Regions from separate parts of the Enterococcus hirae ATCC 9790 genome, predicted to be linked through region 2. Evidence: predicted binding sites of a transcription regulator. Region 2 holds the regulator's gene; the other holds the start of a gene.
What was found. Region 2 encodes LexA, which represses DNA repair genes until DNA is damaged. Its sites were predicted from a motif close to CNAACANNTGTTNG; they were not measured.
Positions count from the first base shown of each region.

Region 1: the regulator LexA is predicted to act here: its motif matches at 3,018-3,031, upstream of EHR_RS13450 (Y-family DNA polymerase).

Region 1 is NC_015845.1:7,874-16,076, reverse strand. Features, by position in the region: gene EHR_RS13470 (ParA family protein) at 1-671, shown strand, start outside; gene EHR_RS13465 (hypothetical protein) at 675-980, shown strand; gene EHR_RS14590 (hypothetical protein) at 1,125-1,325, opposite strand; gene EHR_RS13455 (hypothetical protein) at 1,322-1,669, opposite strand; gene EHR_RS13450 (Y-family DNA polymerase) at 1,662-2,987, opposite strand; gene EHR_RS13445 (hypothetical protein) at 3,387-3,785, opposite strand; gene EHR_RS13440 (EF0163 family protein) at 3,851-4,372, opposite strand; gene EHR_RS13435 (glucosaminidase domain-containing protein) at 4,390-5,445, opposite strand; gene EHR_RS13430 (hypothetical protein) at 5,503-7,413, opposite strand; gene EHR_RS13425 (ATP-binding protein) at 7,425-8,203, opposite strand, start outside.
Region 2 is NC_018081.1:2,397,356-2,405,558, forward strand. Features, by position in the region: partial or broken gene cysK (cysteine synthase A) at 1-543, opposite strand, end outside; gene EHR_RS11405 (glucosaminidase domain-containing protein) at 680-1,543, opposite strand; gene tkt (transketolase) at 1,818-3,812, opposite strand; gene EHR_RS11415 (DUF896 family protein) at 3,910-4,164, opposite strand; gene lexA (transcriptional repressor LexA) at 4,313-4,936, shown strand; gene EHR_RS11425 (hypothetical protein) at 5,444-5,662, shown strand; gene EHR_RS11430 (adenine phosphoribosyltransferase) at 5,938-6,432, opposite strand; gene recJ (single-stranded-DNA-specific exonuclease RecJ) at 6,463-8,203, opposite strand, start outside.

The DNA of each region.
Region 1 (8,203 bases), on a different replicon from region 2:
ACGAAGTTTTTAGCTTTGATAAAACTTTAATGACAGCAATCAAAGAAGGTGACATATCTGATATAGAAACAGAGATTATGCCTAACCTTTCTTTGTTACCTAGTTATATTGATTTTGCTAATTATAGTACATTCTTAGATTTAACTTATGGACTAGTAGAAGAAACTGATCCTAGTTTTAATAAGATCACTACTACTAAAATTAATCATTTTAAACAACTTCTTACACCACTAAAAGCAAAATATGATTATATTTTCATAGACGTTCCACCTACAAAATCATATATAACAGATAGTGCTGTATTAGCTTCAGATTACGTTTTAATTGTATTGCAAACACAAGAGTTATCACTAGACGGTGCAATTGAGTATTTAAATGATCTACAAAAACTAGCAAACGAGTATAACGGAAACTTTGAAATAGTCGGAGTTTTACCAGTTCTCATGGACGGAAATGCAAGCCTTGATAACTTTGTATTAGAAAATGCTACTCAAGTTTTTGGAGAAGAAAATATCTTCAATACAAAGATACCAAATATGGCACGTCTAAAACGTTTTGACAATACTGGAATTACTGAATATGATCGACATGATAAAAAAGTAATAGATTTATATAATATTGTTTCAGACGAATTATTAGATCGTATAAATTATTTTGAAGGAGAAAAATAAGATATGACTGATACTAATAAAAAAAGACCTACTGGTTTAATTAAAAATACGAAAATTACACCAAATCAATCTGCTGATAGTGTACAAGCTGTAAAAAAACAAACGAGAAAAGCTAAAAATCCTGTTGTAAAAAATCAAGACGCTAATATTAAAGTATCTAGGCAAACAAAAGATCAAATTGATATTTTAATGAAGCTCACTGACAATAAATTTTCTTACGAAATGATTGAATCAATGATCGATCACTATGTAGAAACTTCTTTAGACGCTGATAAAAAAAGAGCTTTTAAAACTCTCTCAAATTTATAAAAAAGATAAATATGATAAAAGATAAATTATCATATTTATCTTTTATCATATTTACACATTTACAATTGTGTACTTGTGTAAATGTGTAATTATATTTGAACAGCATTGTAGCAAGGCTTAATCACTATACAAAAAGAATAATTTTCATATTCTCTTTTCGGAATAATTAAATACATAACTATTAATATAATACGAATAGGTATGATAACCAGAAGCCGCAGCAACATAGAAACTGAAGCAATCAACACCAACCTCGTTAATCAATTGCTGTCCGTAACCCCAAATATCCTCTAACAACTCTTCATAAGTAATATATCCGCATTCGTATTGCTGAATTATATTCATAGCTGACTCCATTTATCTAACTCTTGAATCTCAATATGGCGTACTTCATCATAGTGAACTTTATAATCTCCGACAAATATTCCTAATTCGTCATATCCATTAATTTTACCAATAATATCATCTGGATAATAACCTTCAGAATCACGTTCTTCTTTCTGGATACAAACAGTTTTTCTTTTAAGAACTGCAACGTTCAATATAGCCGTAATTTCTTCAGTCGTCATTTGTTCTTTAGCTAGATTTTGGTTTGCCCGTTGTTCGACATCTGCATCGATCTTTTCAGTGTGATCTGAAAGATAAAACCCAGCCCATTTTAAACGTCCTCGATCATTATATTCAATCATTATTAAGACCTCCGTTGCCCCCTGCGTGCCCACCAACCAATGTACTTCTGGTTATACTCCTTGCACCTTCTAAAAGCGAAGAAGCATGAACTATTGACGTAAAACCATATTTTCGACGTATGAGATCAATAATCTTGTCTAAATTTTCCTCATCAATCTGCTTTTGAGGATCACTAAATAAATTTAACTGAAGGGAATCCGTATAAACTAATTTACTGTATGTCACACCGACGTGTCGAACCTCTTGTCCTTCATAGTACTTATCAAAAAGATACAAACAGTAGTACTGAAGCTCTTTTGTATTATCCGTTATAGGAATTTTCATTTGGTGGGAAAATCCTGACTTATTTTCTAGGATCGACGTACCAATATATAAATGAACACAACCAGTCTTACAGTTATGTTGACGAATGCGTACAGCAACTTGTTCTGCCATTTCCTTAACCACGATCTCTATTTCTTCTTTTCTGGTGTAATCCTTTGGTAACACCTGTGAGTTCCCATAAGATTTCTCCTTCGTTGGTTCTGGTGGTACAGCTATATCTGTCCGATCAATCCCATTTGCATGAAAATAGAGCTGTAGTCCAATAATGCCTAATTGACGCTTGATAGAGTATGGATCCCAAATTGCTAAGTCTTTAATACTCATAATTCCCATATGATTAAGCCTTTTTTTCATTCGTGATCCAATGCCCCAGAAATCTGTCATTTCTTTAATAGACCAAATTTTTTCTGGCACATTTTGATACGTCCATTCTGCCATAAATCCTTTATTATGCTTTGCTTCATTGTCTAAGGCTAGTTTAGCTAAAAGTGGATTGTCACCGATACCGACTGTGGCAATCAAACCAGTTTGACGGTAAACGTGTAACTGTATCTGTCTTGCTAATTGTTTTCGTCTCTCACTTCTAGTTCCTTGTGTAGTAAATAGGTTCATCGACTTTGTCACCTTCAGAATCGACTCATCGATTGAATAAATCAACAAATCTTCATCTGCAACGTATTGCCGAAAAATACTGTTTACCTCCATATTTTTTTTAATATATAAATTCATTCTTGGCGGAACAATGTGAAGCTCCTTTGGTAACGGGTAGGGTAGATCACGAGGTCTGCTAATATTCGTGATTCCATATTTGCTTTTGGCAGTTGGTGAAGCTGCCAGAGTGAGACCTGAGCCAGTATTGTCCGCCCGACTCATAACAACCAAAGCAGTTGTTAATGGATTTAAATTTCTTTCTACACACTCAACACTCGCATAAAACGACTTCATATCAATCAAGTAGTAATCATTTATTGGTTCATTTGAGTAATCAAGCATAACATTCTCCCCCATTTCATCTTGATTATACAAACATACGTTCTCATTTGTAAAGGGGAACATTTCAAATGTTTATTTCTTCCTAGTAATAGATAAAAGATAAATTATCATATTTCTCTTTTTTACACACTTACATATGTATAAATATGGTTGAACATCGATCAAACAAGTAATTAAAAACATTTTTATGTAATACTAAAAAGAACGCTGACAGAAAGTTGAGTTAATCAGATTTTTTATAAAAACGAACTTTAATGTCACCAGGAGAGAAATTTCATTCGGTTTTATAATCAAACGTTTGTCATATTTTTTAACTGCAGACAAAATTTTTTAAACTATTCACGAACAATAAAAAAGAACCCTCAACAACTATACAAATAGCTGTTAAAGGCTCTTTCTTTAATCTGCAAATTTTCCTGACTTATAAACTACTTCATAATCACCAGATTTTTTATAATCATTAAAATCTGAATCATACGTGAATCGTTTTGGTTCTTCCTCATCTAAGGATACACCCCATTTACGTCGCATATCATTAGGTTTATTCTCAAATGGTATCCAAGAATCTACTAAATACAATTGTTGATCTTTATCATAATAAATCAAAAAACTAAAATCATCTTCTGTATAGTGATATTTTCCTTTATCATCATCATCTGAATTTGCTATCTTATTTTGTTTTTCTACAATTTTATCAATTACTTTTTGTGTCTCTTCACTTTTGTTATTAGAAGAACAACCAGAAATAACCAATACCCCTAATAATAGGCTAAGTAAAAGAACAATATTCTTTTTCATTTTATAACCTTCTTTCTATATAAATTATAGAATATCAGTTGTTTTTTTACAATATGAAATAACATTTATCTCATTTCCATATATTGGATTTTAAAATTCCCAATCTTGTTATTTTCAAATACAACATCGATCAAAACATCATGTTCTGCACCTCGACTATTATCTTTTCCAAGAATGATATAATGTTCCAAATCAGCTGTATCTTGATAAATACCATTAATTGTGCCAGTACTATCAAAATCTGCATTGATCTCTACATCAATTCCTTGTTCTTTGATACAATTAGTCGTCAAATAATCTCTAATTGCCTTATTCCGATCATCAATTGAATCAAAATTTAACAACTTATCTGTAAAATCAGATAAATTATTTTCTCTTTCTTTATTCACGTTCTCATTGGTGCTATTGTTTTCTTCTTCTTGATCCATACTATCCAAAGCTAACTTATATTTATCTCTTTCTTTACTGACCTCGGAAATATTTTGCTGATAATCTTCTTCTATCTTTCTATTTTTTTCTGTGCCATACTGAGCGCCTAGCAAACCACCAATACTAAGCAAAACTAAGACTATAATCATTTTTTTCATTCTAATCACCTTACCTATCAATATTTTCCAGTTGTAATCACTTTAAGTGGATCAAGCCACGTTCCATCATCAGTAAATGCACTTGATTGCGCTTGTAACCAGTCTTTCTTCGTAATCCCTAAATGTAAATGTTCCGTATCACGTGTACCGATTACGTCTCCTAATTTCACCTTATCGCCTACTTTTACTTTTGCATTGCTGGTACTAGTCGCAAATTCCTGATAAACCATATTTAACCCACTATCATTAATCACAATGACACACGCTCCTAGCCCAGCAATATTAGGATTACCTACATACGTCACTGTACCACCATGTATCGCATGAATTTCACTTCCCGGGTGATCGACAGAGCCAAAGTCTAATCCATCATGAAAGCCGTTCTCACGAAATTCTCCGCCTGCATTTTTTCCAAATAATTGACCGCCTGTAAAAGAACCTTGCCCAGCTTCAGGGAACGGCCAGCCCCAGCCACCACCAACTGAACCACCTATATTACTCCCAAAATCTTTCCATTTTTGGATCGCAAAATCATCATATTGTGTCAGATTATTCGATTGAATGATTGACATACAGCCTGTAAAATAAGGGCTACTTTCTGTAATACCAGCTGAAGCATACCCGCCTCTTCCTAGTATCAATAAGCATTCACTAGGACTTTTATTCCCTACACATGCATTAAAATTCGATTGTGAAGCCACCATGTATCCATAATAGCTAAAGGCTGATTTTTTATTCGGAAATTTCATATAATTTCCACCTTCTGAACCGCCTGTCCCTCGAGCGGAGCCTTTAGGAAACGGACAGCCTTCAAACCATGTGATCCCAAAAAAATTATTATCATTCTTTGCAGACGGCGAATGTCCCCACTCACTCTCATACGCCCACTGGCTAATAATGACACTTGGCAATAGGTGATACTTTACAGCCGATCCTACAGCCATTTGTGCCACATCATCTGGAATATTCCCTGTACCCTTTATTTCTGGAAATGAAGGTAAATCCTCTGTAAAAACACCTGTATACACTCCTTCTTCTCCTGTCCCCTCACTTACTTCATTTGTACTAAACACACCAGTAAGCGAAAAAATCGTGCCAATGATACACAAAAAAGGAAGCCTAAGCTTCCTCTACGAATCATTTTCATTTAATTCTTCCTCTCTTTCCATCATCAAATTTTCTGAATCAACCTCAGAACGATCCACACTACTTAAAGACAAATGTTCCAAATCGTTGACACGTTCATCTAAATGGGAATGATTTATTTTTTTATTACTCGAATCAAAATTTTGAACCGAATCAGTTTCTTGGTCATACACATTCACCGGTCTTTCAAACTCTGATACTTCTTCTCCTCTTAATGAAGCGAGCTCTTGTTCAAACTCATTAGGATCAACCGGTTGTACGTGTTGCTCTTTATTCTCTTCTTCCTCTGATTCATTCATACGAATATCTTGATTTTCGCTTTCTCCAATACCATACGTCTTATTTAAACCTTCCAAATTCCCTTCAGTATAAGCAGACGTATAGGGAGAAACTCGTTCTTTTAAGTAATCTGAAGGGGAATTGGCAAAAGATTTCGTTGTATCTACTACATTTTGAAGTTTTGAATCTTCATATAAATCTTTTGCTTTATCACCGATTTTATCGGCTACGGCATTTCCTACACCTCGCCCAGCAACATACCCCATTCCTCGCATAATATGTTCACCGAAGTTCCTATTGTCAGAAGTATCATCATCTAAGGCTGATTGCAATTGAACGTTATCTGCATACGCATTATTTCCATACCCTTCTCGATTAGAAAAACCTCCTGTATTTCCAATACCGCCTCCAGTATAATTATCAGGATTTAACTCTTTTCGTTTGTTTTCTCGATCAAGCCCTTGTTTTTTCAATTTCATATCAGGTACATGATCCACTTCTGCTTTTGTAATTGCATTTTTAAACCAATGGAAATTCTTGATCACAAGAAATGCCAAGATAATTTTAATAATAAGACTTGCAACAATTGCAGTGATCGACGTAAGCCCAAACGCTGAGTCAATAAAATCAAGAATCATAAAAATAAACCCAAAGCCTACACCTAAAGCAATTTTCAATCCAAATGAGCCTAAAATTAATTTCATACCATTCATTAACACATGTTCGTTATCTGGTAATAGCGCCAACGCTACCCAAATTGGTGAAATTAATACCAAAGCAAGAATAAAAATCTGAGCCAAGAAATTCATGACCGAAATCAAGAGAATCACACCTGCTACAATCACGTAATCAATTCCTGAATTAAGCAGGATCAAATATTTATCCCCTAATTTTTTCCCTGTTAAATAAGCATTTTTTTTAGAATTATCTTCAACTTTATCTTCTATGTCATCAACTTCATCATCATATTTTCCTTTCTTAGCAGTCAATTCTGTATAATCTTTTTTTGAAATATCTGTTTTTCCATAGTTAAATAGCGCAAATGGTTCTAACACGAATCTGTAATACAACATATTCTCAATTTTATCCGTTGTCTCAGTCGGCGGTGTTAGTCCTAAATCACTCGCTAACTTATCCGTATCTTTTGAAATATCTGGAGCCATGACAGAAACTAATTCATTTTGCATATCACTCGAAATGGTATTGATATCTTTTAACCACTTGGAACCACTTGAATAAAAACCAGTCGCCACCACAACTAATGATCCAAATATCAATAAACGCATAAATATCTTTTCAATCCCAAATTTTAAAAGATCACGTACCGCATAAACGAAAAGAATACTTAAAAAGACTACGCCAAAAGTTTTAAATATACTATCCCAAACTTGTTCTCCAGAACCAAATACTTTATCAATAGAATCATTCAATATATCAACGGAGTACACATTTTTAATCAAATAATTCCCAGATAAAACAATAGACTTCCCAATTCCAAAAAGGATATTGAGAAGCCCATTTAAAGCACCAACTGCTTTCTCATCTAATCCTGAGAAAAAAGGTGCTTGTACGATATAAGATAGAATCGAATCAATATCAAAATAATCTTCAAACATTCACAAACCTCCTAAGAAATAAACATTTCTTCTGCGCTACCACTAGCATTTTTATTGACAGTTTTTAAGCTTTCCAATACTTCTTCAAACGGACAATAAACCAACATTCGATTCACTCTTCCATAAATATCTAAATAAAGGCAATGGTATTGCGGTGTTTTTTTCAACCAATCAATATTCATATCTGTAACCTCTAACCCCATATGACGTAAGATATCCTCACGCTCATCTGGATTATCAAAAGCAAAGATACGTCCAAAGTTACCTGAATCATCTTCAGTTTTGGTGTCCTGTATCATTTGTGTAATTAGTACCATCATATTATTATAAGAACGTCCGATTCTTCGCATGGATTTAATAATTTTACGACCACCTTCTGAACTACTAAAAATCCAAGCTTCATCAAACAAAACAAACGTATTTTCAGACCGGTTACTACCAAATTGTTCACAGAACTTCCCTAAACACATCATCAATGCCACCGACTTACGCTGACTAGAGGTATAATTTCTAGGATTTTCCTTTGCAGTTGGCATATCTAACCCCGCAACCTCTAAAATAGTTATTTTAGAGTTAAGATTCAGACCTTCACTTTCACCACGCGAAAATGCTAATTCCAAAATCGAACCTTCGACACGTTCATAAATTGCACGACCTGACTTTTTCGTCTCTTGGTTCTCACAATTAAGCATATAGTCAAGTACGCTCATTAAACCAACTTGTTTGCCTTCTGACTTATCCGCAACTATTTGCTTAATTCCTCGCAACATATCTGTCCGAGCGTCTTCAC
Region 2 (8,203 bases):
TCCAGTGCCAATCCCTGCTACAAAAGCATCTAACCCATTCACACCAAACGCCTCTTGAATCTCATGTCCAGTTGTTTTCTCATGGATAGAAGGATTTGCTGGATTTTCAAACTGAAGTGGCAAGAAGTAGTCATTTTCCGCTGCTAAACGTTTCGCTTCTTTGATTGAGCCACTGATTCCATCCTTACCTGGCGTGAGCAGTAATTCAGCACCATAACCTTTCATCAATAAGCGTCGTTCGATACTCATCGTTTCTGGCATCACGATGATCACTTTATACCCTTTAGCTACCCCAACCATGGCTAATCCGATCCCTGTATTTCCTGAAGTCGGTTCGATGATTGTGTCTCCTGGCTTAAGAAGGCCATCCCGTTCTGCTTTTTCAATCATACTTAATGCAATCCGGTCTTTTACGCTACCACCAGGATTAAAAAATTCCAATTTCACATAAACTTCCGCTGAATCTTCTGGAACCAAATGATTAAGCTTAACGATCGGTGTCTGACCAATCAATTCTGTAATCGAATGATAAATTTGTGTCATTTTAAGTTCCTCCTTAATATTTTCTTCTATTCAATGATAATACAACTAAGAAACTTCTGGCGAATAATTCGCCTTTTCAACGTAAAAAAACAGGAAAGCTGCGAAGAGCCTTTCCCGTTTTTATCTCTTAATTTAACTAAACGTTTATTTCTTGTCCGACTAATAAGGAATAGTTAGACATCGTCATCCCATTTTTAGCCATTAAGTCATCAACTGACAAACCAAATTTCTGTGCGATATCCCACAAAGTATCACCTGAAACCACTTTATAAGTCTGGCTGCCGCTTGTTGAAGAGGTAGTTGACGTAGTAGTCGTGGTTGTAGTACTTGTACTTGTCGTTGTTGTACCGGACGAAGGCGTATCAAATCGGGTTAAATTATACGTATTAATCAATGAGTTCAATTTTGCTCCGTAACCCGGATCTGTTGCATAACGACCAGTTAGATATGCTGTCGCATCGTAAAAACTCGTGGTATTACTTTTCCAGACACCAGCATAATGATAGTCTCCAATTGAAAAACTAGTTGAACGCAAAACGTTGGCATGATCTTGCAGAGATTCCCAATAAGAAGAATATTTACGGAAAGGTTCATTCATCGTGACCCATTGTCCATTAAGATATTCCTTTGTAGCCATATAAACGACTTGACCACTATAACTTCCTTTAACTCCGAATAAATTATAGTTTGGCGCACTTGCCAGGCTAGATGTGCCATAAGCACTTTCTAATAAAGCTTGGGCAATCATGACCGATGCATATAAATCATTGTTTGCAGCCACTTCAGAAGCTGCCCAACCGATTTGATTGATGAAAGCTTGTGGATCTGCAGTCGTTTGTGTGACCTGCTCATCTGCTCGTACATTTTGCGGTGCTGCTGTAACCATCATTGGCCCCACTAAAAGAGTTGTCCCCATCAAAGGAGCAATCGCTTTTTTATTGATCACCATGGTTCTTTTATTCTTTTGGTGTCGGGCACTGCGGGTTTTCAGCTCTTGCATTCGAATTCCTCCTCAAAAAAATAAAAAACTCTTGATAAAGTTTCCATCTTTAAACAATCTTAATTAATTAAATTATACTTTTAATTTATGGGAAACTCAAATCAATCTTTACTATTTTTCTTTTTGTAACACGAACGTAATGTTAAAGAAACATTAAGTAATATTAAACACGAATCATTATTCTAATTTTCTACTACAAAAAAAGAACATCTGAAAATAGTCTCCTTTTTTCAGATGTTCTTAAACGTTTGTCGTAAAACTTCTTTAACTCATTTTATAATTGGTTGAAAGTTGCTACAACATTTTCCACAGTGAAACCAAATTCTTCAAGAATTTTATTTCCTGGAGCAGAAGCACCAAAATGATCGATCGTGATAGTTGTTCCTTCTGTCCCAACATAGCGTTCCCAACCAAATGAAGCTGCTGCTTCAATAGCTACTCGTTTTGTTACGGCTTTTGGTAAGACGCTTTCTTTGTATTCTGCAGATTGTTTTTCAAATAAATCGAAACTTGGCATTGAAACGACTGAAACATCTTTTCCAGCTGCTGCCAATTCTTTTTGTGCTTTGACTGCTAGATCCACTTCAGAACCAGTCGCGATCAAGATACCTTCTGGTGTTTCTCCTTGAGCTGGTGATAGTACATAAGCTCCTTTTTTCACCATTTCGTCTGCCACTTCTTTCGTTGATGGCAGAACTGGAAGATTTTGACGACTTAAAACCAAGATCGTTGGTGTATCAGTCGATTCCATTGCTACTTTCCAAGCAGCGCGTGTTTCATTCCCATCGGCTGGACGAATCACGTGAACACCTGGCATACATCTTACAGACGCTAATTGTTCGATTGGCTCATGTGTTGGTCCATCTTCACCAACCGCCACTGAATCATGTGTCAACACGTAGATGACCGGTGTATTTTGAATAGCTGCTAAACGGACTGCTGGACGTAAGTAATCAACGAAAACAAAGAATGTACCGCCATAGATACGAGTTCCGCCATGAAGCTGGATACCGTTCATCGCAGCTGCCATCGCAAACTCACGAACGCCAAACCAAATATTACGACCTTCATAATGTTCTGGAGTAAAGTCTTTGTCCGCAGTGACCATCGTATTATTCGAACCTGATAAGTCCGCTGATCCGCCCCAGAAACTTGGGATTGCTTTTGATAACTCTTGAATCACTTCTTTGCTTGAAACCCGGCTAGCTTGACTTTCGCCTACTTCATAAGAAGGTAATTCAGCATCCCAGTCAGCTGGAAGTTTTCCAGCAAACGCATCTTCAAATTGTTGAGCTAATTCTGGATAAGCATGTTTATAGTTTTCAAACATTTCTTTCCATTCATTTTCAGCTTTTTGCCCTTCTTCAACCATTGTTTGGTGGAATCTTTCAGCTACTTCTTCTGGAACTGTGAAATCAGGATACTCCCAACCATACACTCCTTTAGCCATTTTAATTCCATCATCGCCAATTGGTGCCCCATGGACAGCAGAAGTTCCTTCTTTAGGAGCTCCGTAGCCGATCACTGTTTTGACTTCGATCAATGTTGGTTTTTCAGTTTCAGCTTTTGCTTCTTCGATCGCTTGATTGATGGCTTCCAAATCATTCCCATCTTTAACCAAAATATGTTGCCAGCCATAAGCTTCATAACGAGCTCCTACATTTTCAGTGAAAGCTTTTGAAGTAGGACCATCTAATGAAATATCATTTGAATCATACAATACGATCAATTTACCTAATTTCATGTGAGCAGCCATTGAACTTGCTTCTTGCGAAACGCCTTCCATCAAGTCGCCGTCGCCACAAAGAGAATAAGTATAGTGATCTACCACTTTGAAGTTTTCTCTGTTATATGTTGCTGCCAAGTGAGCTTCTGCCATTGCCATACCTACAGCCATAGCGATTCCTTGTCCTAACGGTCCAGTTGTTGCTTCTACTCCGTCAGTATGATTGACCTCTGGATGTCCAGGTGTTTTTGAATCCCATTGACGGAATTGTTTTAAGTCATCGATTGTGACTTGATAACCTGATAAATGTAGTAAGCTGTATAACATTGCCGAACCATGTCCTGCGGATAAGACAAAACGGTCACGGTCAACCCAATTTTTTGAAGTCGTTGGGTTCACTTTCAAATGTTTCGTCCAGAGTGCATATGCCATTGGGGCTGCCCCCATTGGTAACCCTGGGTGTCCAGAATTTGCCTTTTGAACTGCTTCAATACTTAATGTACGGATCGTGTTAACGCCAAGTTGGTCGATTTTGTCGAACAAAATAACCCCTCCTATTAATTTAGGTTTTTTTACCTTTATTTCTTACTTACTAATTTTATTAGATACGTCTAGAAAAAGCAATGTTTTTTAGTAATTATTACTGAAACTTATTTCCTCGACGATGTAAGCCTTTTTCACGTTGGATTTCTTTCAATTTTTCTGGAGTGACATCGTTACCTTCTGGATCAACGATTTTCATCCCTTCGATATGGTGTCGCATCCCAGAACGAAAAGCAGACAGATACTCTTCTCTTAACGCCAATTGTTCTTTTTCTTCGTCAGCTGTTAAGCCTTCTGTTTTCTTTTTTTGGGCCAGTTCGTTGATGCGGGTAATTTTTTCCGGTGATAACATAGCAAGTCCTCCTTTTTACTCTACTTCATATTATATAAAAATCACGAAAAAAACAACTAGTATAAAATATTTTAAATACGAACATTTGTTTGAAAGAAGTAGTTTTATGTGGTACTATTTAATTATTAATTGAAAGAAGGTGTACTCTGTGGCCCGACAAACCGAAACCAGACAAATCGAAGTCTTACGATATATCCACGAGCAAGTTTCCCAAAAAGGCTACCCACCAACTGTTCGGGAGATCGGAGAAGCGGTTCAGCTTTCTTCTACCTCCACAGTTCACGGTCATCTTGCACGATTGGAAAAAAAAGGATTTATTCAACGTGACCCTACGAAACCACGTGCAATCGAATTAACAAAACAAGGATTAGCCAAAATAGGGGTAAAACCTTCCACGATTCCAGTGCTTGGTGTGGTCACTGCAGGTGAACCGATTTTAGCAGTTGAAGATGCGTCCGATTTCTTTCCGATCCCTCCTAACCTTTCTTCTGAAGATGGAAGCTTGTTCATGTTGACGATCCGCGGAGAAAGTATGATCAATGCAGGAATTTTAGACGGAGATAATGTAATTGTCCGTAAACAAGAAACTGCCCAAAACGGGGATATCGTGATTGCAATGACCGCCGAAGATGAAGCGACTTGTAAACGATTCTATAAAGAAAAAAATCATTTTCGTTTACAACCGGAAAACGATCTTCTTGAACCGATCATTTTAGATCAAGTCTCTATTTTAGGTCGAGTCGTTGGGCTCTACCGCAGTCATATCTATTAAAGACGATTTTTTTGACTAGACTTAAGTGAAGGTCTTACTCGCATACTCATTTATTTGCAGTAACTGCTATATCTATCAATAAAGACTGAAAAACCCGGGGCAAAGTGTCTCGGGTTCTTTAATGGGCATTAAGATGGATAAACGATGATTAAGTGTCCATAAACGGCCTGAGTTTTTTCTCTTGTGCTTTCCTCACTCCTTAAATAAAATGCACCGATCTCCTACTTTTTTGTCGATCTTTGTCGTATTTCCATTTCGATTTTTTTCATTTGGTACCACTACAATCGTCATTTACCTACCATGATCTGCGGCATGATTTAGATCAAATACAGCTAACTGCTTTGAATACGGTAAATAAGCAAATGACCTGTGCTGGTTTAAAAAAATTCTGAGTATTACACACATAGATTTCGATCTTTTTTGTTCTTCCCTCTTTACAAAACGAACAAAAGTTCGTATACTAATTATACGAACTTTTGTTCGCATAAAATAATGAGGTGAGAAATCATGAAATCAATGAGACGTCTTGGCTTAGTATTAATGGTATTATTTTTAGGCATTATTATTGGTAATTTTGGTATGCGTACAGCATTGTTGATCTTTGTTCCGTTGTTTTCTTTATGGTTTATGTTGTGGGATGAAAAGAAATACCGTCAGTCTGAACGGCGTCGGATTCATGATGACACTTTTTATCCAGACTCCTATTATCGATCGAGACACTCTTGATCTTGACCCATAAAGAATCCTGAATAACGAAATAAAAAAACACATATGTAAGAGTCAGAAAACGGCTCATGCACAAAAAAGTAGTCGATTGTTCCCCCCCATCAAAAAACAATTGACTACTTTTACAAATACACCTGCACAAACTAAAAATAGTGAGCAAGCGTACTTGGGATTGCTTGACAAAAAAGAGAGTGGGACAATTAGTCAGAAAAAATCTGATTAACGTCCCACTTCTTTTTACATTTATTTTTAATGTTTATTAAGCAAAAAATCGTTTAATATTCCATCAAGGTGATCATATCATATCCTTCGATTTTTTCACGACCATCTAAGTCCATTAGTTCGATCAAGAAAGCACAGCCAACAACGACACCGCCCAATTTTTCTACTAATTCGATCGTTGCTTTGATCGTTCCCCCTGTAGCCAATAAGTCATCACAAATCAAGACTCTTTGTCCAGGTTGGATCGCGTCTTTATGGAGTGTCAATGTATCTGTACCGTATTCCAGTCCGTAAGTTACTTCGATCGTTTCACGAGGCAACTTCCCTTTTTTACGTACAGGTGCAAATCCAACTCCTAATTCGTAAGCTACAGGACAGCCAACGATGAATCCTCGCGCTTCTGGTCCTACAACCATATCGATTCTTTTTTCTTTCGCATAATCTACGATCTGTTTCGTTGCTTCTCTGTAGGCATCTCCATCAGCCATAAGGGGCGAGATGTCACGAAAAATAATTCCTTTTGCTGGATAATCAGGAATACTTGCAATATATTTTTTAAATCCACTATTTGTCTCCTCCTAGGTTGTTAACCTTTTTTTAATAGAGGGAATATCACTTAACAATAAGAATTCCTCTACTTTGATTTTTTTTATTCGTTGCTGATAACGCACGCTATCAGTCAACGGATGACTTTTGGGATTAGCGATCTTTTGCAAAACGCCATCTTCTATTGTAACAAATTTCAATTCAAAAAACACCTGAATCATAAAAATTAATAATTTTTGTGGTATTTTTAGATATTGAGCAATTGAGCCTAATTTATAGCGAATATCTATTTTTTCTTGTGTATGGATCAGTTTGAACAATTTGGCATATTGTTCTCTTGAACCAACTCCATTCAAATAAGCTTCTTCATAAGAAATCCCTAATAAGTACATTCGATCGAAAGAACCAAAGGCAAGGATTTCTTTTAATATTTCTAAATCATTTGGACAATCAACTACCAGCAAGGAATGATATGAATTATCGTGGATCAACTGCTTGATATGTTCCCCACTTTCGAACACGTGGACATTGTCTGTAGCCAGTCCAGAGATTTCTTTTAAAGAAGAGCGATCAAACGCAAGATACAATGTTTGTGGATCAACTTTCGTTAACTGACGGTATCTCTTTGAACGCCAATCAAAAATTTGAAATCCATCAACAACAAAGTCTGATACCAGCAATTGCGGTTTTTTCCGACCGTTCCATTCATTGATAGCTAATTTCCCAACGATATCCACTGGATTATTTAACAGCTCAGCTTCTTGGTCGCCAAAACCAAATGCTACCGCATCTAACGGACTAGCTTCTTCCATCAATGTTAACTTCAAATGTTGCTGACTCGTACCAATTCTTTTCACATTTTCAGCCAAGATTTGGCGAAACAGAAAGTGAGGTACCGCATTGTCTGTACCATATGGTGCAAGTAACTTTAATTCATTAAGCAATTCAATGGTTACATCTTTGGGTGTAAGGACTTCGTCGATCGGTAAAGCTGCGCCTTTTGTCAAATCAATTTTTTGTTCGGAAACATACTGATTCATTCGTTTTTGTAATTCTTGAAGATTATCACTAGGCATCGTTAACCCTACAGCAGCATGGTGTCCTCCAAAGAAAGTAAATAAGTCACGCATCGCATCTAACATTTCATATAGATTCAGGGCTTCGACACTTCGGCCAGATCCTTTCGCTGTACCATCTTCTTTGATCGTTAAGACGATCGTCGGTTTACCAGTGGCATTCATCAGCTTACCAGCTACGATCCCCAACACTCCCTCATGCCACCCAGGATGGGCAAGAAGGTGGATCTGATTCGTTTCATCAATCATTTCCAATGCTTCTTGGGTAATTTTTTCAACGACTGCTTTTCTTTCTTCATTGATCGTGTTGAGTTTTTTGGCATACGTGAGTGCCGCTTCCTCATCAAAGGTAGCTAGCATCTCGACAGCTGGATTAGGATCACCCATTCGGCCAATCGCGTTGAGCCGAGGGGCAATTGAAAAGCCGATGGTCGTTTCATCTGCTTCTTTCATAGAGACGCCACTTTCATTAAATAAAGCTTGTAAACCGATCCGTTCGGTTTCTTTGATCGTATCTAACCCTAAAGCAACAAGTGTGCGATTTTCGCCTGTCATTGATACCAAGTCTGCAATCGTTCCAATCGCCACTAAATCTAAAAATTCAGCAGGAGGTTCTTCTAATAATGCTGTTGCCACTTTAAAAGCTACTCCGACACCTGCTAGATCAGGAAACGGATAATTCCCTTGTGGATGTCGT